3 regions of the Rhizobium sp. NPDC090279 genome follow, and region 1 is predicted to be linked to each of the others. Evidence: riboswitches for the same ligand, from Rfam matches in the RefSeq annotation. Region 1 holds a riboswitch; each other region holds the start of a gene.

Region 1 (7,756 bases):
TCGTGCGCGGCGGCACGAGCTCTGCCCAGAAGGCGCTGTTCTTCAATCTGCGCCGTTTGCGCGCCAAGCTTGCTCGCAGCAATTCCGGCGTCACCGTGCAGTCCATCCATGAGGAAATCGCCGTGACGCTCGGCGTCAGCCTCGCCGACGTGCAGACCATGGATGCGCGTCTTTCCAGCAGCGACACCTCGCTGCAGGCGCCGTCGATTGCGGGTGATTCCGAAAGTGCGGAGCGCATCGATTTTCTGATCAGCGACGAGCCGCTTCCCGACGAGCAGGTTTCCGACATGATCGACGGCGAACGCCGCCGCATCTGGCTGGCATCGGCGCTAAAGCATCTCAACGAGCGCGAAATGAAGATCATCCAGGCGCGCCGTCTTGTCGAAGATGGCGCGACGCTCGAGGAGCTCGGCGCCGATCTCGGCATTTCCAAGGAGCGCGTGCGCCAGATCGAAAGCCGCGCCATGGACAAGCTCCGCAATGCGCTTGTCGATGCCGACCCCCGCATGGCAACCTACGCCTGAGAAATGCCTTCTCCCGACCGGGAGAAGGCCCTGGCGACTATTCCGCGATAATCTTGACCCTGTCGCCTGGTGCAATGCTCGCGCCGGTGGGCAGGGCATTGATCAATTTGAACAGATCCAGCTTGCGATCGGTGCCCATCATGCGGGCGGCGAGCGTCGTGATCGTGTCGCCCGGCTTGACGGTGACGACGCGGACCCGGAGCGGCTTCAGCGAGGCCGCCTCGTCCGGCGTCATATGCCGGAAGCTTGAACGCAACACATCCGCCGTCTGGTTGAGCTGGGCGATATTCCCCTTCGGCACTGCCGTCAGGAAGCGGAAGATCTGCGTGCGATCGCGGATCACGGTCACATCGAAATCCCAGCGATCGGCGGAAGCGCGCGCGGTCGCGGCCGGCATGCCGTTGACGGTGATCGACTTGATCGAGGAAGGGTCGAGGCCCGTTACCCAGCCGCTGGAGATGTAGTTCGTCAGATTCTGGTTCTGGGTGTCGGCAACGCCGTCGAAGCGGATGGCGATATCGCCAGGACCGGTCGCCATGACGGCTTCGACCTTGTTGTCGATGCGGAAATCTGGCGGCACGTCGAAGCGGATGCCGAGGCCGCCATGCAGGAAGGTCTGGCCGCGCACATAGCCTTCCTCCGGGCTGTCGCCATAGAGCAGGCCGTCGATGCCGTTCAGATAGTAGTCGCGGCCGGTGTCGCCGACCTTGCCTTCCTCGCCGAATTCGCGCGCGTGCGCCTTGGCAAGATCAATGCGCTGCGGCGTGCTCGGGTGGCTCGAAAGGAAGTCCAGGCTCTGGTCCACGTCGGAATTGGCCGACATGAAGCGGCTGTAGTCTTCCATCGCGTTCAGGAAGCGCGCGGCAGCGTAAGGATCATAGCCGGCCTGGCCGAGCGTGCGGATGCCGATCTCGTCGGCCTGCAGCTCCTGCTGTCGCGAGAAGGCGGCAAGGCGCAGCTTGCCGCGGGCGAGCGCCTGCTTGCCGGCGAGATCGCTCGACAGGACTTCGGCGACGACGCGGCTGGCGATGACTTCGGCCTCTTCGCGCTTTTGCCGCTCGATGCCGTGGTTGGCGGTGACGTGCGCCATTTCGTGCGCCAGCACGGCAGCGACTTCAGAAGCGTCGTTGGCAAGCGCCAGCAGGCCGCGCGTCACATAGAGATAACCGCCCGGCAGCGCGAAGGCGTTGATCGAGGGCGAATTGAGAATGGTGATGCGGTAGGACTGCTGCGGATTTTCCGAGACGCTGGTGAGCGCGCCGGCAATGCGGGCGACTAGCCGCTCGGTCTTGGCGTCCTTGTATTCGCCGCCGTAGCTCGCGAGGATGCGCGGATGCTCGCGAGCACCCATCTGCGCGCGCGGGTCGTTCTTCTGTACCTCGGAAACGATCTGCGGATTGGCGGAGGGCGAGACGCTCGGCTGATAGGATTGATCCATCACCGTCTGGCAGCTGTTCAGCATCGCCGTAGCGATAAAGAGTGGTGCCAGGCGGCGCAAACGGGCTGCGACGGTCACGTTGATCCTTCGTTCTACTCGTTCGCTCTGCTTCAGGACCTGTGTCTCACTCATTTCGCTGCCATGCCGGCTCGGCGCCGCATCCGGTTGATCGTTACCGGGCCGATCATTGTCGCGCGCCGATAAAGGTTGCTCTCACCCCATCAATCCGCATTCACCCGGACGGTCTCCACCCCTTGCTGTAGCCGATTTTGGCACCGGTTGCATAGCGAGACTCCGCTTAAATGTGGCAGCGTTGTATTTTAGCAAGCATTTCCCGGGAGTTTCAGCCGTTCGACACGACGAAATTAAGGCAAAGTCGGCGGTAGCATGCTGCGTCGCATTCAATGTTGCAAAAATGTGGTCAGGGCCGGAATGTCAGTCGCCTTCAGAAAGGCTTCGATAGGAGCCGAAAGCTCGATCCTGCCGCCGGCGATGAAGACGGCATGGTCGGCAAGACGCCGCACTTCCGCCGGATCATGCGAGACGATCAGCACCGTATTGCCGGTTTCGCGATGCAGGGTTTTCAGAAGTTCGACCATGCCGGAGCGCAGGCCCGGATCGAGTGCCGCAAAGGGTTCATCCAGAAGCAGGACCGGCTTGTCGCGCACCAGCGCCCTGGCGAAAGCGGCGCGCTGCCGTTCGCCGCCGGACAGCGTGCCCGGCTTGCGCGTCTCGAAGCCGGGCAGTCCGACATGGGCCAAGGCTTCAGAGACCCTTTGCCGATCCTGCGCCGAGAGCCTCAATGACGGGCTGATGCCGAGGCCGACATTGGTGAAGAGATCGAGATGGGCGAAGAGATTATTGTCCTGGAAGACGAGCGATACCGGCCGCGCGGCGGGATGCAGGCCGGTTACGTCTTGCCCGGCGAGCAGAATGCGGCCGCGATCGGGCTGTTCGAAGCCGGCTAGCAAATTCAGAAACGTCGATTTTCCCGATCCTGACGGTCCGGCGACGGCGATGATCTTGCCCTGCGACAAGGTGCAGTCGAAGCGGAAGTCATGCGTGCCGAGGCGCAGCTCGACGCCTTCCATGGCGATGCCTTGTTCCTTCATGTCCCTGCCATCATCCATTTCGCCTGCTTTCGTCATCGCGTATGCCCTGGCCCGCCGTACCGGCAATGGTCAGGAGAAGGCAGACCAGGCCGAGGATCAAGGCATAACCATCGGCGTCGTTCGTGCGGTAGCTGCCGAGCTTGCTGTAGACCAGCCAAGGCAGGGTCATCAGACTGTCGGAGCCGAAGAGCGCCACGGCGCCGAGGTCGCCGAGCGACAGGGCCATGGCAAAGGAGAGCGCCGTGAAGAATGGCTTGCGCAGGCCCGGCCAATCGATCAGGCGAAGGCGGGCGAGGCCGTGAAGGCCGAGGCTTGCCGCCAGCCGTTCCGTGCGGCGACGATGGATTGCGAAGGCTGGCTCGATGACGCGAATGACGAAGGGCAGGGCCATCAGAGCATTGATGACAACGATGAGGATTGCGGCAAAGCGGCTGGGGTCGCCCAATGGCCTGAGCGCGAGAAACCAGCCGGTTGCCAGCACGATCGGCGGCACCAGCAGGATGAGCGACGAGCTTGCGCTCAGCGCGATCGCGAGGCTGCGCAGGCCGGCCGGCTTCCGGCGGTCTGCAGATATGACCGAGCGGGCGCGAATGATCGCAAAGGATATCAGGACGGACAAAAGTCCGGCGGCGAGCGCGATCGCCAGGCTCGTGGCGGCCGCCTGCAGAAAGATCGGCTGACCGGCGAGTTTGAAGAGATTTGCCTCGAGGCCGGTCACGACGACCGAGGCGAGCGGCAGGCCGAGAAAGAGGGTAGCGGCCGACAGCAAAGCAGCGTCGATCCATCGTGCGGTCGTTCTTTGCCCATCGATGCGCCGCAGGGCACGGCCGCTGGTGAGCCCATGGTCGTCAGGCGCGCGAAACAGCGTCATGGCGCCGAGAATGACGAGGGTGATGACGATCTGCAGCAGCGACAGCATCACGGCGCGGCCGGGATCGAAATCAAAGCGCAGCGCCTGATAGATCGCCACTTCCAGCGTCGTTGCGGCCGGGCCGCCGCCGAGGATCAGGATCAGCGTGAAGCTGGTGGCGCACAGCATGAAGATCAGGCCGGCAATGCCCGGAATGAGGCCGCGCAGGACAGGCCATTCGATGAAGCGAAAGACCGAGGCGGGCCGCATACCGAGGCCGCCGGCCACGAGCCAATATTCTGCAGGTACGCGCTCCAGTCCGGCAAGCATCAGCCGGCAGGCGAGCGGCATGTTGAAGAAGACATGCGCAAGCAAGATGCCGGCGAGGCCGTAGATGCTGACGGGTTGTGAGAGGCCGAGCGTGGCAAGAGCCTGGTTGAGCAACCCCTGCCGTCCCCATATGCCGAGCAGGCCGAGCGCGCCGATCAGTACAGGCAGCCCCATCGGCACCGCCATCAGCCGGATGAGCCACAGCCGGCCGGGAAAGCGCGGCTGACGCGCCAATGCACGGGCAACCGGTATGGCGAGCATGACGGAGAGCAGCGTCGAGAGCACCGCCTGCAGCAGCGTGAAGCGCAGGACGCGGAGCAGGTAGGGATCGGTCAGAGGATTGGTGCCGCCGGATTCGATGCCGGCGGCCAGAAGAACGAGGACGGCGATCCCGACGAAAAGCGTGATGCCGGCGAGGCTGAGTGCCCCGCCGGAAATGGCGCGCCTTCGTTCGGATGCCGCAAGCATGGTCAGGACGTCAGTTGCCGCTGGTGGCGGTCAGCCATTCGTCGATCCAGGCCTTGCGGTTCTTGTCGACGACATCGGGGCTCATCAGGAAGGTCTTCGACGGTACCACGAGCTTGCCGAAGGCGTCCGGCAGAGGTTCCGAGGTGGCCGAGACCGGCATCATCCAGTTGGCCGTCGGGATGATGTCCTGGAAGCCCGGGGAAATCATGAACTTCAGGAAGTCGCGCGCAAGCTCCTTGTTCGGGGAAGCCTTGGTCAGGCCGGCGACCTCGATCTGGATATAGTGCCCTTCCGAGAAGGCGGCCGCCTGATAGCGATCGGTCTTGTCCTCGATCATGTGATAGGCGGGCGACGTCGTATAGGACAGCACCATCGGCGCTTCGCCCTTGGTGAAAAGGTCGTAGGCCTCCGACCAGCCGGGGGTGACCGTCAGGATACGGCCCTTGAGCTTCGCCCAGGCATCGGCGGATTTGTCGCCATAGATCGACTTGACCCAGAGCAGCAGGCCGAGACCTGGCGTCGAGGTGCGCGGGTCTTCGATGACGATTTTCTGCGAGGGGTCGCCCTCGACGAGATCCTTCATGCTCTTCGGCGGGTTCTTGATCGTCTGGCTGTCATAGATCACGGCGAAATGGCCGTAGTCGTAGGGCACGAAGACATCGTCCTTGAAATCGCCGGGAACCTTGAGGGTCGAAGTGTCTACCCCGCTTGCATCGAAAAGGCCGGTATCCTTGGCTTCGTCGACAAGATTGGTGTCGAGGCCGAGCACGACATCCGCCTTGGTACCCGCGCCTTCGAGCTTGAGGCGGGAGAGGAGCGCCACGCCATCGGTGACGGCGACGTAATTGACCGTGCAGCCGCAGGTCTTTTCGAAGGCTGCCTTGACCTTGGCGCCCGGACCCCAATCGGCGGTGAAGCTCTCATAGGTGTAGATGGTCAGGGTCTTGTCGGCCGCCTGGGCGGGGTGTGCGGCGAAAAAGCTTGTTCCGGCGGCAAGAGCCAGCCCGGCGAAGAATGACAATAGCGAACGGTTTGGCATGACAGCGCCTCCTCTTGGTTTCGTCTTGAAGGGGAAAAGGGCGCTATGATTTCGTCACGCGTCTAATCCCTCCGCCGGTGTTAGCCGGATCAGGTTCCGCGGGTTGGCTGGTGAAAGCCTCTCAGCCAGATGTCCGCAAGGACATAAGGCACCCCGTTAGAGCGTCGGCAGATTTAGCCTTGTGACGAAGGGATGACAAGGGAAATGATTCCCTTGTCGATTGCAGGCGGCGGAGCGCTACTCGGCGGCGTGGGCAGCGGCTGCGCTGTCGAATTTCTTCGCGGCGCCCGGAAGCTGCACGTTCTTCAGCATGAGCGATGTCAGGAGGCCGAGGAGACAGATGCCGGCGGCGGTCATGAACAGCGGGCTGAAGGCGCCTGCATAGGCGTTGGCGACGGCTTCGCGGGTTGCTTCGGGCAAGGCGGCCATCATCTTCGGTGTCAGCTGCTCGATATCGGATACACCTGATATGGAGACGCCGACACTACCGAGCTTGGCGGCGATGATGGCGCCGTAGATGGAGATGGCGATGGAGGCGCCGCCCATGCGCGACAGCGTGACCGCGCCGGTCGCCGCACCGACGTCACGGGAAGAAGCCGCGTTCTGCACGCCGATGACGGGCACCTGCTGCGCAAGACCGATGCCGATACCATGCAACAGCATCAAAGCCCCGATGATCGCGATGGGCGTGCCGGCGTGGACGAAGGCGAAGGATGCAAAGGCGATCGTACTGCAGGCGGCGCTGGCGACGGCGAAGGGCTTGTAGCGTCCCCTTGCCGCGATCAGCCGGCCGGCGGACAGCGAACCGCAGACGAGGCCTCCGGTCAGAAGGATGAACAGCAGCCCCGCCATCGAGGGGGAAAGGCCTGTCGTCGTCTGCAGGAAGAGCGCGAAATAATTGACCATGCCGATGGCAACGGCGCCGCTGGTGATCGAGAGGATCAGCAGCAGGCCGAATGTCGAATTGCGGAAGAGCGACATCGGCACGATCGGTTCGGGCGCGCGGCGCTCGATGAAGACCCAGGCGATGGCGCAGATCACCCCGAAGGCGATGATGCCGAGGCATTGCGGCGACAGCAACGATCCGAAGAGTTCGCTGCCGTCGGCGGCGAGCACGATGCTTGTGGTCGTCAAGGCAAGGACGAGCGCGCCGGCATAATCGATCTTCGGCCGGCGGGCCGGCTTGCGGTAGGGCAGCATGAAAGCGAGACCAGCGAGCACGATGAAGCCGATCGGCACGTTGACCAGGAAAATCGAACGCCAGCCGAACAGATCGCTCATCGTGCCGCCGAGAACGGGGCCGATGGCGCCGGACGCCATCAGAACCAGGCTCGAATAGCTCTGGTAGCGGGCGCGCTCGCGCGGCTCGAAGAGGTCGGCGTTGACGGCGAAGATCGAGACCATGATGCCGCCGCCGCCGAAGCCCTGCAGTACACGGGCGGCGATCAGCGTGTTCATCGATACGGCAAGACCGCAGACGGCGGAGCCGACGGTGAAGATCGCTATCGCCGTCATCATCACATATTTGCGGCCGAAGAGATCGCCGAGCTTGCCGTAGACAGGCATGACGGCGGAAAGCGAGAGAAGATAGGCCGAGCCGATCCAGCCGAAGCGCTCCAGATGTCCGAACTCGCCGACGATCGTCGGAAGCGCCGTCGAGACGATCTGGTTGTCGAGCGTTGCCATGAACATGGCAGTCATCAGAAACAGGAAGAGAATAAGCCGCCGCTTATGATCCGCCACGAGCGGCGGCAACGTTGTCTGCATGTCCATGGAGCTAGAAATCCGAGCTTGGCCGAGGCGCTGCGCGGTCGATCGAATGCGCGGGACGCCCTGGTTTTCATACTTGAGATATATGTGCCATTAGCATATAATTGTCAATGACAGGTGAATGCTGTTTGCATGTTTTATTTGTTTTCTGCCTCTGATATGGTGGAAAGATGACATCAGCGATGAATACACGGGAAGTTGAAGCCCCAGCCCTGACCGAAGACG
Region 2 (7,756 bases), on a different contig from region 1:
CAATGATTTTTTTGCCCGGTAGCCGATAACACGTTTCGTATGGGCTTCCGCCGCAGCGACCAAAAATGCATAAGGGAGGAAAAGCTTTGGGAAAGCGGGATTCCATGGGCCAGCCAGTCGAACAAATTGTGCGTCGAAAACTGTCTGACGAGGTATTCGGCCGGTTGGAACGGTTGATTACATCGGGAGAACTCAAGCCCGGCGACGAGATGCCGTCCGAACGTGTACTCATGGAGCGCTTCGGCGTCGGGCGTCCGGCGATCCGCGAAGCCATGCAGGCGCTCGCCAATATGGGACTGGTCAGTATTTCCCATGGCGAGCGGGCCAAGGTGCTTCAGCTCACGGCAAAGTCGATCTTCCGGCAAGTCGACCTGACCGCAAAAATCATGCTGTCACAATCATCCGACTCGCTCGAACAGTTGAAGAGTGCGCGCATCTTCTTCGAGCGCGGCATGGCCCGCGAAGCGGCACAGCGCGCGACCGAGAAGGATATTGCCGAGCTTCACGACATCATCGAGCGGCAGCGCTCGTCCCTGGGGAATGCCGAGGAGTTCATTTCGGCCGATATGCAGTTCCATACGCGCATCGCCCAGATATCGGGCAATCCGATTTTTGCCGCGGTCAGCGAAGCCATGCTGGCGTGGCTGAAGGCCTATCATACGGATATGCTGATCTGGACCGGCAAGGAGAAGTTCACACTCGTCGAACACGAGGAAATTCTCTCGCGTCTGGCTGAAAACGATGCCGATGGGGCTGAACTGGTGATGCTCAAGCACCTGGAAAGATCGCGTGCGCTTTATACGAAATGAGCCCGCCGGGCTCCGCGCTGCGACGAAATAGCAGGCAAGCGCCTTTGTCGTAATTCCTCCCCAATCCTTATGGAATCTGGCGGCATACAAATGAGGTGTGCGTGATGATCCATTTCTTTCATCGAAACATGGCGCTTTTCCTGGCCCCCATCATGACGGCGGTCGCCATAACTCTCTATAATCTCAGCTGCCTTCTGCTCAGGCATCATCATGCGATGCTGCACGATCTGCATCATGCCGCAGGCGCATTGATCCTCCTCGCCGCCTTTTATACGATCATCCGCTACATGCAGTCGTTACCGGATGATGAAGGCTAGAAATACGCCAAGCTCCGAAATTCGAGCCGACAATTTCAGATAGAGTTCAGGCTTCGCCGCTATATCCTCGCCCTGTCCCGACGTGAAACCGGCGACACCTTCGACAGGTGTTGTCAATTTCATTTCGGGAAGCAGTTTCACAGCTAGTTCGTCGCACCGTTTCGGTGCAAAGCCCCATGAACAACTGAGGATATCAAAACGTGGCTGATGTTTGTACGCAAGGCGTAGATACGGGCTTTGTCGCCCTGGGCTATGCCAAGATCGCAATCCTGGGCGTGGTACAGGGATTGACCGAGTTGTTGCCGGTCTCGTCGACCGCCCATATGCGGCTGGTGCCGGCCATGCTCGGCTGGCAGGACCCAGGTTCCGCCTTCTCGGCGACGATGCAGCTTGCAGCACTTGCCGCGATCGTCTCCTATTTCTGGAGCGACGTCCGCTACGTTACCTTCGGCTCGCTCGATGCGATCAGACAACGAAACTGGCGATCGCCCGCCATTCGGCTTGCGATCGCCATCGTGATCGCGACGGTGCCGATCGTGATTGCCGGACTGCTGCTCTCATCCTCCCTGAATGCCTGCGGCACGTCGTTTCGCAGCCTCTGGGTGATCGGCATCGCCTGCCTGGTCATGGGCCTGCTGCTGGCGGTCGCGGAACTCTACAGCCGCCATCGGAAGGACATCGAGCAGATGACGCTGATGGATGCCCTGTTCGTCGGCATCACGCAGGTCGGCGCGCTCATTCCCGGCGTCTCGCGCTCGGGCTCGACGCTGACCGGCGCGCTCTTCCTTGGCCTGAAGCGAGAGGAGGCCGCGCGGTTCTCGTTCCTGCTCGGCCTGCCGGCCATTGCGCTTGCCGGCTTGAAGGAGCTTTATGAGCTCCATAAGGCGCATATTCCGATGGAAGCCTGGTCGATCCTGCTCGTCGGTCTGATCGTCGGCAGCATATCGTCCTTCATCACCATCTGGGGGCTGATGCGCTTTCTCGAGCGCTTTTCGACCTGGCCCTTCGTTATCTACCGTGTCGTGCTCGGCGTCGTCATCCTCTTCGGCGTGCTGACCATGGGCTGGGCTTGAGCAGCCCGCGCCCATTCGACTCCGACTAGAAAAGGAAGGCGCCGTCTGTCAGGACGGCGCTTTTCTATGTTCAGGTCCTTAACCGAACACTAGGCCGCCATCGACGATGAGGTTCTGTCCGGTGACGGCGCGTGCCCAAGGGCTTGCGAAGAAGAGAACGGCATCGGCCGCCTCCTCGGGGGTGGTGACACGGCGCAGGGGCGTGTTCGCGGCGATGATGTCGAAAACGGCTTCCGGCGTGGCGCTGCTGGCATCCGTCGTGCGCAGAAGGCCGCCGGAGACCATGTTGACGGTGACCCCGAGCGGACCGAGTTCCGCGGCGGCCGTGCGGGTCAGCGACAGCAATGCCGCCTTGGCCGCGGTATAATCGTGATAGGGCACTACCGGGTTCTGGAAGAGGTTCGTGCCGACCGTGACGATCCGGCCAAAGCCCGTGTGCGCCATTCCCGGCCGCGTAGCCTGTATCAGGTTCAGGGCGCCCTGCAGCGCGGTTTCCAGCTGGCTCGCCATTTCGGCCCAGCTCAGGGCATCCAATTTCGAGCGGGCGTCGCCGTTGAAACTGAAATCTGCCAGCGCGTTGTGGACGACCGTTGTCGGCGCGCCGAAATGTCTCGTCACCTCGGCGACGAGCCGCTTCGTATCTTCGAGGTCGCGAATATCGGCCTGGAAGGCTTTCGTATGATCGCCAAGTCCAGCTGCAAGCGCCTCCGCCCGCTCGCGGCTTGCGCGATAGTTGATCGCCACCCTCGCGCCTTCCCGGGCAAAGGCCGTCGCGATGGCAGCGCCGAGACCGCGTCCGGCGCCGGAAACGATGACGATCTGGTCCTTGAGTGACAGGCTCATGTCTCTAATCCTTGTTTGTTTGCCCAAAGTGCATGGAAATGCTGCACCGGGCCGTGGCCGCTCCCGACTGAAAGTTGACCAGCCGCCGCTACCGCGGCTGCGAGATAGGCTTTGGCGGATGCAACGGCTTCAGCAAGTGGCAAGCCCTTGGCGATCTCCGCGGCGATGGCGCTGGAGAGCGTGCATCCCGTTCCATGGGTATTCTTCGTCGGCAGCCGTTCGGCTTCGAACCAGGTCAGCCGACCGGCGCTTGCCAACACATCCGGACTTTCTTTGCCTTCGAGATGACCGCCCTTGACCAGGACGGCTGAAGGCCCGAGTGCCGCCAGCGCAAGCGCCTGCCGCGCCATGTCCTCGCGGCTTGTTGCCTCCGCTTCATGCAGCAGCGCCGCCGCCTCAGGCAGGTTCGGCGTGATGACGGTCGCCAGGGGCAAGAGCCGTGTGGTCAGGACGTCGACGGCGTCTGCGGCAAGGAGAGCGGCGCCACCCTTGGCGATCATGACAGGGTCGAGCACGACTGGCACGTTGCGATGCTGCTCCAGAACCTCCGCAACCGCCTCGGCGATGGCGGCGTTTGCGATCATGCCGATCTTGACGGCATCAACGCGGATATCGGCAAAGATCGCCCGGATCTGGTCCGCCACGAATTGAGGCGGCACCGGATGCACGCCGGAGACGCCCTGGGTGTTTTGGGCCGTCAGCGCCGTTAGAGCCGCCATTCCGTAAACGCCGCGGGCGGAGAAAGCTTTCAGATCGGCCTGGATGCCGGCGCCGCCGGAGGGATCGGAGCCCGCGATGGACAAGACGTTGCGGATCACTGGCGGGCCTCCTTGATGGCTTTTGCGATGAGGGCTGCGGCCGCTTGTGGGTTTGGCTGGCCACATATGGCCGAGACGACCGCGAGACCATCGGCGCCGGCGGAGAGAACGTCGGCGGTATGTTCCGCCTTCAAGCCGCCAATCGCGACTGTCGGAACTGAGCAGAGCCTGACGATGCGGGCAAGCCCGTCGAACCCGATCGGCTGCTTGTGGTCGGGCTTGGTCGGCGTGGCAAAGACCGGGCCGATCCCGGCATAGTCGACGATGCCGGCGTCTATGGCGGAGGCTAGAGCCTCCGTTTCCACCGAGAGGCCGAGGATCATGTCCGGGCCGATCAGGCGGCGGGCATCGGCGGCATTCATGTCCTCCTGGCCGATATGGAGGCCATCGGCGCCGATGGCGATGGCGGCCTCGACATTGTCGTTGACGATCAGCCGGGCATTGGTTCCATGCAGGATCTGCTTGAGGACACGGCCCGTCTCGATCATGGTTTTGGTCGGCGCATGCTTGTCGCGCAGCTGGACGATGGTTGCGCCGCCGGCGACTGCGGCACGGGTCGTCTCGACCATGCCGAGGTCGGCGCACAGCAGAGGATCGAGCACGAGATAAAGCGAGAGATCGAAGTCTTTCATGCCGCTGATATCCTTGCTGCGCGATCCAGCGTTTCCGGGGTAAGGCCGGCGAGGGCATCGAGGAAGCGCCACGAGAAAGAGCCGGGCCCATCCGCGACTGCGCCGGCCTGTTCGCCGGCGACGGCAAAGACGGTAAGCGCCGTGACCGTCGCATCGAATGGATCGTCAGGAGTTGTCGCCGCAAAGGCGCCGACAAGGCAAGTCAGCGAGCAGCCGAGTGCGGTCACTTGCGGCATGAAGGGCGAGCCGCCGGCAATGCGCCGTGCCTTTTGCCCATCGGTCACGAAATCTGTAACGCCGGTGACAGCGACGACGCACTGGTGCTTTTGGGCCAGTTGCCGAGCGGACTCTTCCGCCTGCTCGACGGCGTCGCGACTGTCGACGCCCTGGCCGCGGCTGGCGCGGCCGGCAAGCGCGATGATCTCCGACGCGTTGCCGCGGATAATCGCCGGCTGCAGCTCCAGCAATTGCGCGATTGCCTTGCGACGAAACGCGGTTGCGTAATGGGCGACCGGATCGAGGACCCAGGGCTTGCCGGCGTCGTTTGCCGACTGCGCGGCCTTCAGCATGCCGACAAGCCAGCCAGCCGAGAGCGTGCCGATATTGATCGTCAGTGCGCCCGATATGGCGGCAAATTCGCCGGCTTCCTCTTCGGCATGCACCATCGCCGGCGATGCGCCGGCGGCAAGCATCACATTGGCCGCGATATTCATGGCGACGAAATTGGTGATGCATTGCACCAGAGGCGGGTTTGCCCGCATGCTGCGAAGCAGGTTGCCTGCTGTAGTTTGGTCTTGCATATCGCCCTTTCAGGCGGGCGGGACGCGCAGGGACGACGTGCGGTGCTTACGAGGTCCCGAGCGACTCCCTCCGCCAGCATGATCTGGTTCAGGTTCGAAGGGTACCTCTCAGCCCGCCGGATGGCGGACGCCCCTGTCTCTCATTCCTCTTCTTTTCGCAGACAAAGGCGGCGCTGTCATCAGCAAATCACAAAAGCCGTCGTAGCGCTCAGGGATCGGTGCCTGCCTGCATTTCGAGCGACATATGCAGCGAACGCATGGGTGCAGTGAAGTCTCGGATCTGCAAAAGGCAGCGGGTTTCGACTATATCTTTCTCATCGAAGCGGACGGGCGCCAATCACGGCAGACCGGCTTCGAAAGCCCAAGGAAAGGGGATCATCATGAACGTAGCACGCTCTTTCAATAACTGGCGCAAGTATCGTCAGACGGTCGCCGAGCTGGGCCGTATGTCCACGCGCGAACTGCACGACCTGGGTATCGATCGCGGCGAAATCCGCAATGTTGCCCGCGCAGCCATCGCTCGCTAACGGCCAAGACGACCACCTATCAGCCGCATTCTGCCAGCGCCTGTTCCTCCCGAGCAGGCGCTTTCGTTTTATGCCAATCGCTATCGGCTTTTGTATCTCTCGCTTTGGATGGCATCGGATCAGCCCTCCGCTTTTCGCATGGCGCATAACTGCCTTGCAAACAAATGCCTATGAACTGAGCAAAGGACTGGTATCTTCTACCCACCGAAGCGATGCATCTCCTCCCGCATCCCTTCGCTTGGCAGACGTCCTCTCCTCCTCCCATGGACGACTGCAGGAACAGCGGAACTCCTCCTCCCATCCGCTGTTCGGTTCTTGTAGAAAGCCTGCCGCACCTCCTCCCGCGGCAGGCTTTTTCGTTTCAGCGAACTTCCAAGCGCTTCCAAATGGCCTAATTTGGCGTAGTGACCGCAGCTCAGGCAAGCGGCACGAGCGCCAAACGGCGCCAGCGCGTTAAAGAGTGCGCAATCTCCTCTCGCAAAAATGAACTGCGGCCACTATGTGCGACCTATGTAGCGCGCTACATCGAAAATCGCCCCCAAACTTGATTCCCGAAAAGGAGGATGCCCATGACCGGTTCTGCCGAATACACGCCGCCGAAAATCTGGACCTGGAACAAGGCCAATGGCGGCCAGTTCGCCAATATCAACCGTCCGATCGCCGGTCCAACCCACGACAAGGAACTGCCTGTGGGACGCCATCCCCTCCAGCTCTATTCGCTGGGAACGCCGAATGGCGTCAAGGTCACCATCATGCTCGAAGAGCTGCTGGCGCTTGGCCATGGCGGCGCGGAATATGATGCCTGGCTGATCAAGATCGGCGATGGCGATCAGTTCGGCAGCGGTTTCGTCGACGTCAATCCGAATTCGAAGATCCCGGCACTGCTCGACCGCAGCGGCCCGAAGCCGGTGCGCGTCTTCGAATCGGCCTCGATCCTGATGTATCTCGCCGAAAAATTCGGCGCCTTCCTGCCGACCGAACAGCCCGCCCGCGCCGAATGCCTGTCATGGCTGTTCTGGCAGATGGGCAGCGCGCCCTATCTCGGCGGCGGCTTCGGTCATTTCTACGCCTACGCCCCGACGAAGATCGAATATGCGATCGATCGCTTCGCCATGGAAGTGAAGCGCGAGCTCGACGTGCTCGACCGTCGTCTGGCCGAGAGCGAATATATTGCCGGCAGCGACTATACGATCGCCGACATCGCAATCTGGCCCTGGTACGGCGGTCTCGCCAAAGGCTGGCAGTATGGCGCGGCTGAATTCCTGCAGGTGCAGGACTATAAGAACGTCCAGCGTTGGGCCGAGCAGATCTACTCCCGGCCAACCGTCAAGCGCGGCCGCATGGTCAACCGCATGTCGGGCGATCCGTCCGAGCAGCTGCGCGAGCGCCATGACGCCAGCGATTTCGATACGAAGACGCAGGACAAAGTCGAAGCCGCCGGCTGATCTTAGAATTCTCTTTTGCGCCAAACGAACTCGCGGCCCTCCGGACCGCGAGTTTTTTATGTTCGGTATCGATGCCGGCGGGTCTCGGCAAGTCAGCCTCGCTCCACCTTGCGAAGCGTAATGTTCGGCTGCCGAGGGTCCCCCACTCGGCGTAGAACGCGGCGCGATCCTGCGAAGCGTTTCGATTTTGGGGAAAGAGGAATGCTTCTCCATGCAGCAGATTGCTGACGACCGAGCCCTGGATGAGAACGTGACCGCGGGCGCGTTGTCGCAGCAACAGAGCGAGGCGAGGGAGGCGCTCCTGAAACATCTGGTTTCGGGTGGCGACGAACGGCTGGATTGCGATCCCATGAGCGGATTGAACATGTATGGCTATGGCCCTGTGCCCCGGCCCGGAGATCTCGCTTTCGGCTCGTCGACGGCCTCCACCATCTCCGCCGGCGCCTTCGCCGCCGTTGAATCCTATTACGCCGGCCTGGTGCGGGATATGGA
Region 3 (7,756 bases), on a different contig from region 1:
GCGGGCATTGCGCTGGCGCCAGCCGCCGGCATTCCGCCAGACGCGCAGGAACGTTTCCTGCGCCACATCCTCGGCCTCGGTCGCATCGCCAAGCATACGGGTCGCAACGGCAATGATGCGCGGCAACTGCCGGGCTATCATCATACGCATCGCCGAAACGTCGCCCGCAGCGATACGACCGAGCAGATCCTCATCCGGGTCGCCACTCCTGGGCGTGCGATCCCACTTCATCGACAATCGCCACCGTTTCCGTTTCCCGCGATACCGGCATGGCACGCCGGCTTCGACCTTCCGGCCGGCAAGTCCCGCCTGGACGTCAACTCCGGCAAGCACGGCCAATCGGATCGCAGCATCTCGGTCAGCGTATCATCCTTCGACATCAAACACAGGTTCACATCAATTGAACGGTATGCCGGGAGAATTCCGTCGCTTTCACGTCGCGGGCTTTCGAATTTTCTTTTCAAGCCGCCAAGGACCACCCACCAGGCAAACACAGAAGAGCCGGCTCACCCGGAGGCAGAGGTTTCAACCTCCCCTGCCCGGGTTTGCCGGCACTTCGCATGGTCGGATGCGAAAGCTTCCGCTCGATCAGAGCGTCAGCAGATCGCTCGTCGTCAGATCCTGCTCATTGGTCGAATAGAAACTTCCGAAATTCGGCATCTGCGACTGCTGTGCCTTCATGGCCTGCTCGAACTGGCTCTGCGTCAACGATCCGGAACCGGAGGTATCGAGGCTCTTGAACAGCGACGTTGCCTGATCTGCGCTGACGTCGGATGGACGGGCAGCGACGAATTCGGATTCGCTGACGCTGCCGTCGCCGTCCGTATCCATGGAGGAGAATGCGGTGGACAGCTGGTCATCGCTCATCTGCCCGCCAGCCTGCGCGTGATGGCCGTGATGCCCTGCCTCCATGGCTTTCCCGAGCTGCGCCTCGGTGAGCGAGCCGGTGTTGTTCGTGTCGAAGCTCTGGAACAATTGCTGCGCCTGAGTTTCGCTGACGTCCGATGGGCGCGCGGCCACAAATTCCGCTTCGCTGATATTGCCATCGCCATTGGTGTCCATGGCGCTGATCATATTGCTTTGGCTGCTATCCTGGCTGCCGGTTGCGGAAGCCTGCTGAGTGCTCGACGTCGAACCGCTGGAGTTGCTATTCGAATCCGATGTGGAGCTATCGCTGCCGGTGCCGGCCTGCAGATTGAGAATCATATTCATCAGCTGCGCGACCAGCTGCTCCGCCGAAGCGATCAGAGACTGATCGTCCGAAGAGGACGATGAGGAACTCGTGCCGGAAGAACTGCCCGACGAATTACCTGAGGAGCTATCGGACAGCAAGGATGCAATGGAATCATCTGCCGTCGACGCTGTCGAACGCGATGTCAGATATTGATAGTAGTTGCTCGATGAGATCGAGGATATGCTCGTCATTGGGGCCTCCAGATACGAGCGTTGAGAGGAACTCGGATGGCTTATGCGTACGCGACTTGAACATGTTCGACGCCAGACCCCGCCGTATGAAGGCGAAAGCACGACTTCGATGATCGATATGAGCGGATGGACTTGCGAACGCCGCTGGTCAAACGCGTCTTGCGCCCCAACTTGACCGATGCGTCGTTTCCAGAGCAAGCGAACCCGGGATCGCCCCGCCAATACTTGTCGCCATCATGGCTATATCAGCATCTGCACATTTTCGATTTTCACTTCCCAACATGGGGAAATTGCACGAGGAAACTTGCGCGTGGCTTATAGGCGCTTGACGAATACATTCTGTTGCGATTTCCTTCCCCAATTTTTAGGGAATATATAAATTCCGCCACTTTGTTGAGCGCTGCTGGTATATTGGCTCCGGCACCGGGCGGCATTGATGGAACAAGAATAAAAGAAGAGGGGCTCAGCTTGGAAATCGGTTTCTGTGGAGAGGTGAATGAGGCGAACTAAGGAGGAGGCGGCAGAAACGAGGAGCGAGATTTTGCAGTCTGCAAAGGCTCTGTTTCTCGACAGGGGCTACGAGAATGTTAGCCTGGAGGAGATAGCCGCAGCCGCCGGTGTCACGCGGGGAGCAGTGCACTGGCATTTCAAGAACAAGCAGGGGCTGATGTTCGCGATTCGCGACGAGGCCCAAGAGCCGTTTCAGGAATTGGCGGAGCGGATGTCCAAGGAGCTGCCGCCCAATCCGCTCGATCTCATCGCCGATACGATAGCAGCGATATTCGACGACGTTCACGGTGATCCGCGCAAGCGCAGCATGCTGAAGGTGATGATGCACCTCGACATGGCGTTTTGTGACGGCACCACCAGCCGTGCAAGCTCGTTCCGGCACGACATGCACGAGAACTTCGAACGCATATTCACGCTGATGGATGAAAAGACGAAACTTCCGGCGCCCTGGACGCCGGATACGGCCGCCTCCGCACTGACGGCAGTCATCGGCGGCCTGATCACCGAATGGACGCTCGACCGGGGCAATTTCGAGCTGGTCCCTTGCGGACAGATGTTCATCAAGATGGTGCTGAAGACGTGGTTTCCCCTGGCCCAGGCGCAGGAGCTGGCGATTACGGCCGTCTGACGATTCCGGGAAAGGCGCGCAGCGGTTTTCCCTTCGGAATGATCTGGGAATGACGAGAACGCTTCGACGTCTCTGCCAAACGCAGAACAGATCCCCAAAAGCCTGGAATAAAAAAAGGACCCGGAGGGAAAGCCAGGTCCTTTATTTTGATCGGAGGTCAACCGATCGATGAAAGAAGCCCGACGGATTGGAACGTCGGGCTCCTCTTACCCGACGCGAGGCCGGGTAATTCTCTATTAGAAGCTACGCTCGAAGCGCATGATACCAGCCCACTGATCCTGGTTCACAGAATCGAAGTTGGTGTAGGAAACTTCCGGACGGAGCGTCAGGTTCTTAACCGGATTCCAGGTGAGGTTCGTCGTAGCGGCGAAGATCTTGGAGTCGGTGTAGGCGAGCTGGATGTTCCACTTCAGCTTGTCGTTGATCGGAACGCTACCGCCGCCCCAAACAGCCCAGTCACCCCAGCCGCACTTCGACGGGTCGTTAACGGGGCAAGCCGAACGATCGAGATTGGTACCGGCATACTTGTTGAGCTTGTCGCCGTCGGTGTTGTAGCCGCCCATCAAGAAGGCCGAGAACACGCCGAAGTCAGCGTCGACGCGAACCTTGACAGCACCTTCTTCGACGATCGAGTCGTAACCGCCGACAACCTTGACGCCCCATGCGCCGGACTTGAAGCCGAGACCGGCGACAACATCAGGAGCGTAGTGGTTGGACTTGTCGTCCGTCCACCAGCTTGCACCGTAGGATGCCGAACCGTCGGAAGCGGAGTTCGAGTCTTCGAGCGAGACCATAGCCGTGAAGCCGTTGCCGGCGTCGTAGTTGTAGGTCAACTGGTTGAGTTCGTACGGGCCGTCATAGATCACGTCGTCGTTGATGACGTCGCCGGCGTAGCCGACATACAGGTTGTACTGCGAGTCGAGCTTACCGACCGTGAAACCACCGAGGCTGATGTTGGCGAACAGGAGCTTCGTGGAGGTCGAGCCGCCGTCGTTCCAGTCCCAACGGATAACCGTGTTGGTCTTCAGAGGACCGTATTCGGTGTCGGTTGCGGTGTCGACGCTCAGCTCAGCACGGGTGTGCCACAGCGTACCGACCCTGCTGTTCGGATTGTAAGCGTCGTACCACTCGCCTTCAGAACGGACGCGACCGCCAATCTTGAGGCAGGTTTCCGTGCCCGGAATGAAGAAGTAGCCAGCACCGTATGCGTCGCAGATGCGAACGTATTCCAGCGGCTCGGGCTCAGCGGCAACGATTGCGTCGGCTGCATGGGCACCCGATACTGCTGCCAGCGCAGCAGCGGAGCCGAGAAGAAGGCTCTTGATGTTCATTATTAAACTCCTGGTTGTAATATGCATTTCAAATCTACCGCGAGCGCACAACTGGAGCACCACCTTAGAGATCGCTTCGTTCTAAACGCGACCGGGTAGCCCGGCAAATACGCACCTGATGTTGGCTTGAGTCCCCTCGAACCTCCATGATTGCCCCCGCGGCAAAGGGCTTGAAATGCCTCTACCGATCCGACCGATTACTCGACCGTAAGACAACTTTTGTCCTGTATTTGGTTTACAAACAGCCCGTATGTTTGTCAATTATATGAAACACGCTCAAGCGTTAGTCTTGGCCTATGTTGCTTAAATGCAACTTGCGACGGCGGGCATATCGAGCTTCCTGCGGCGATCGCGGAGATATCCCTGTTGATGCAAACATCTGCCAATCAAGACGATCAACCACATCTGATGGTAGCGCGTTTCGGCAATCGGCGGGAGCATGGCGACCAAACCCAATTGCGACGATGCTATCGAGGCGGGCACGACGAAACGGCAAGAGGGCCCTAGTCCACCGGCTTGAGCAAAGTTCAGAAACAAAATTCAATAAATCGGTACACACAGAAATATTGAATTTTCCTAGATTCCAGCGAGTCGCGCCATCTAAGAGGGAAAAATCGCGAATGAATGAGAACCGGCTGATCTTCATAGCGACACCCTGCTTCGGTGGCCTCGTTACCAAGGACTACATGCAGTCCATCTTTTCACTGATGCAGACGGGCGCGCAGGCGGGCATACAACTGACACTTGCTCTGCTCGGCAATGACGCCCTGATTACCCGCAGCCGCAACACGCTCGTTTCGTCTTTCCTGAACGATACCACGGCGACCCACATGCTCTTCATCGACGCCGACATCAGCTTCGAGCCCGATCAGGTCATGAGACTGCTCGGAGCCGACAAGGATGTGGTCGCCGCCATGTATCCCATCAAGGACTACGATTGGGACACGGCCGCCCGCATCAATTCACGTGATGGCGTAACACTTTCGTCCGCCGCACTTCACTATGTCGGCACCCCGCTTGTCGGCCAAGTCGCCGAGCGTGAAGGCGATTTCGTCAGTGCCATCTATGCAGGCACAGGCATGCTTCTGATCAAGCGCAACGTCATTGAAAAAATGATCGTCGCCTATCCGGAACTGCGCTACAACGCAATCCACGCCTATCCCAGCACCAAACGCTCGCCGGGCACCCAATACGCCCTGTTCGAATGCATGATCGAGGAGGGGACGGGAATCTATCTCAGCGAAGATTTCGCCTTTTGTCACCGCTGGCGAGCGCTGGGCGGCAAGATCTGGCTCGATACGGCCAGCAAGCTCTCCCACACCGGTCCTCATCGCTTCGTCGGCAATACCGCGCCGCGTTACTGAGGCGGCGCAATACCGAACACCCAGATTTGCACGATTAAGTTGCATTCTTGCGGATGCAAGGATGGCCAATCGCGGCAAATATGCCGCCGCTGCTGCGGGCTTGACAGAAGACAAGGGTAAGGCTTAGCCTTTCCGCATTCACCAGGGGGGTCCCGGCAAGGGGCTGAGATACTGCTGGACAATATGGCTTTGCCTGTTGTGGCGCAGTGACCCGTTGAACCTGATCCAGTTCATACTGGCGTAGGGACGGTGCAAGCGCTCAAGGGCTACGGATTCACGCGTGGAATCCATGCTGGCGTCTTTTCATCATTCCGGCTGATTGACTGGGTCTCCAACAACAACTTGGAGCCTCAAACGATGAACATTGCCGCAAAGAACCTCACTCCGACCGTTACGACAGGCCCGATGCCGGCCTCGCGAAAAATCTATGTCGCGGGCGACATCCATTCAGATATTCGCGTGCCGATGCGCGAGATCAGCGTCCATCCGACATCGGGCGAGCCGCCTGTTGTCGTCTACGATTCCTCCGGCCCCTATACCGTCGAGGGCGCCGACATCCGCATCGAGCAGGGCCTGCCACAGCTGCGCCGTGACTGGGCGCTCGCCCGCGGCGATGTCGAGGCTTATGAGGGTCGCCATGTGCGCCCCGAAGACAACGGCTTTGTCACCGGCGAACGGCTGACACCGGAATTCCCGGCCAAGCGCCAGCCGCTGCGGGCCAAAGACGGCAAGGCAGTCACCCAGCTTGCCTACGCGCGCGCCGGAATCATCACGCCGGAAATGGAATTCATCGCCATTCGCGAAAACCTCGGCCGCAAGGCGAAAGCCGAAGCCCTGATTCGCGATGGTGAAAGCTTCGGCGCTCATATCCCGGACCATGTGACGCCGGAATTCGTACGCCAGGAAGTCGCCGCCGGTCGCGCGATCATCCCTGCCAACATCAACCATCCCGAGGCAGAGCCGATGATCATCGGCCGGAATTTTCTGGTGAAGATCAACGCCAATATCGGCAACTCCGCCGTCACCTCCTCCATGGCGGAAGAGGTCGAGAAGATGGTCTGGGCCGCCCGCTGGGGCGCCGATACCGTCATGGACCTTTCGACCGGCCGCAACATCCACAACATCCGCGAATGGATCATCCGCAATTCGCCGCTGCCGATCGGCACCGTGCCGCTCTATCAGGCGCTGGAAAAGGTCGGCGGCATCGCCGAAGACCTGACCTGGGAGGTCTATCGCGACACGTTGATCGAACAGGCCGAACAGGGCGTCGACTATTTCACCATCCATGCCGGCGTGCGGCTGCATTACATCCCGCTTACCGTCAACCGCGTCACCGGCATCGTCTCGCGCGGCGGCTCGATCATGGCCAAGTGGTGTCTTCATCATCACCGCGAAAGCTTCCTCTACGAGCATTTCGAGGAAATCTGCGACATCTGCCGCGCTTATGACGTCTCCTTCTCACTGGGCGATGGTCTTCGCCCCGGCTCGATCGCCGATGCTAACGACGCCGCGCAATTCGCCGAGCTGGAAACCCTCGGCGAGTTGACCAAGATCGCCTGGGCTAGGGATTGCCAGGTGATGATCGAAGGCCCCGGCCATGTGCCGATGCACAAGATCAAGGAAAACATGGACAAGCAGCTTGCCGTCTGCGGCGAGGCGCCCTTCTACACGCTCGGGCCGCTGACGACGGATATCGCGCCGGGTTACGATCACATCACGTCGGGCATCGGCGCTGCCATGATCGGCTGGTTCGGCACCGCGATGCTCTGCTACGTCACCCCGAAGGAGCATCTGGGGCTACCCGATCGCAACGACGTCAAGACCGGCGTCATCACCTACAAGATCGCCGCCCACGCGGCTGACCTTGCCAAGGGGCATCCGGCCGCGCAGGTGCGTGACGACGCCTTGTCGCGCGCCCGCTTCGAGTTCCGCTGGGAAGACCAGTTCAATCTGTCGCTCGACCCGGATACCGCCCGCAGCTTCCACGACGAGACCCTGCCGAAGGAAGCGCACAAGGTCGCGCATTTCTGCTCGATGTGCGGCCCGAAATTCTGCTCGATGCGGATTTCGCACGATATCCGCGCCGAGGCGCAGAAAGAGGGGCTGGAGGCGATGGCGGCAAAATATCGGGAGGGTGGCGACCTCTATATGCCGATCGACGCCACCGCACATCCGGCCGAGTGAGATGCGTGCTCTCGTCAAAGGGGCCGGCGTTGCCGGCCTCACGGTCGCCCACGAACTGATCCGGCGCGGGGCTGAGGTCACGATCTCGGACCCAAGCCGAAACTTTCTCCGCGCCGCCTCCTGGCTCGCCGGAGGCATGCTGGCGCCCTGGTGCGAACGGGAGAGCACTGATGAGGCCGTGTTGGAGCGCGGTCGTGATTCCGCTGATCGTTGGGAAAAGATTTTGCCCGGCAAGGTCGTCCGAAACGGAACGCTCGTGATCGCACCGAACCGCGATCAAAACGAGCTGAGGCGATTCGCGAGCCGCACGACGG

The links. A riboswitch is a leader RNA that binds a small molecule or an ion and turns the genes downstream of it on or off. The one in region 1 is predicted to bind thiamine pyrophosphate.
Region 2: it holds a riboswitch for thiamine pyrophosphate, as region 1 does, so the genes downstream of both, thiM (hydroxyethylthiazole kinase) here and thiB (thiamine ABC transporter substrate binding subunit) in region 1, are expected to answer to the same signal.
Region 3: it holds a riboswitch for thiamine pyrophosphate, as region 1 does, so the genes downstream of both, thiC (phosphomethylpyrimidine synthase ThiC) here and thiB (thiamine ABC transporter substrate binding subunit) in region 1, are expected to answer to the same signal.

What each region holds. Positions count from the first base shown of each region.
Region 1 covers NZ_JBIVYI010000007.1:352,670-360,425, reverse strand. Annotated here, with positions in the region: gene ACIQWP_RS19760 (RNA polymerase factor sigma-32) at 1-524, shown strand, start outside; gene ACIQWP_RS19755 (M48 family metalloprotease) at 562-1,986, opposite strand; gene ACIQWP_RS19750 (ATP-binding cassette domain-containing protein) at 2,364-3,092, opposite strand; gene thiP (thiamine/thiamine pyrophosphate ABC transporter permease ThiP) at 3,085-4,722, opposite strand; gene thiB (thiamine ABC transporter substrate binding subunit) at 4,733-5,761, opposite strand; TPP riboswitch at 5,811-5,927, opposite strand; gene ACIQWP_RS19735 (MDR family MFS transporter) at 5,999-7,534, opposite strand; gene ACIQWP_RS19730 (MarR family winged helix-turn-helix transcriptional regulator) at 7,702-7,756, shown strand, end outside.
Region 2 covers NZ_JBIVYI010000006.1:181,438-189,193, reverse strand. Annotated here, with positions in the region: gene ACIQWP_RS16640 (transcriptional regulator NanR) at 105-809, shown strand; gene ACIQWP_RS16635 (hypothetical protein) at 914-1,126, shown strand; gene ACIQWP_RS16630 (undecaprenyl-diphosphate phosphatase) at 1,327-2,199, shown strand; gene ACIQWP_RS16625 (3-oxoacyl-ACP reductase) at 2,278-3,042, opposite strand; gene thiD (bifunctional hydroxymethylpyrimidine kinase/phosphomethylpyrimidine kinase) at 3,039-3,860, opposite strand; gene thiE (thiamine phosphate synthase) at 3,857-4,492, opposite strand; gene thiM (hydroxyethylthiazole kinase) at 4,489-5,292, opposite strand; TPP riboswitch at 5,341-5,437, opposite strand; gene ACIQWP_RS16605 (DUF1127 domain-containing protein) at 5,673-5,819, shown strand; gene yghU (glutathione-dependent disulfide-bond oxidoreductase) at 6,389-7,264, shown strand; gene ACIQWP_RS16595 (hypothetical protein) at 7,476-7,756, shown strand, end outside.
Region 3 covers NZ_JBIVYI010000013.1:106,364-114,119, forward strand. Annotated here, with positions in the region: gene ACIQWP_RS27465 (RNA polymerase sigma factor) at 1-276, opposite strand, end outside; gene ACIQWP_RS27470 (EF-hand domain-containing protein) at 589-1,425, opposite strand; gene ACIQWP_RS27475 (TetR family transcriptional regulator) at 1,922-2,563, shown strand; gene ACIQWP_RS27480 (porin) at 2,800-3,894, opposite strand; gene ACIQWP_RS27485 (hypothetical protein) at 4,515-5,258, shown strand; TPP riboswitch at 5,392-5,523, shown strand; gene thiC (phosphomethylpyrimidine synthase ThiC) at 5,616-7,442, shown strand; gene thiO (glycine oxidase ThiO) at 7,444-7,756, shown strand, end outside.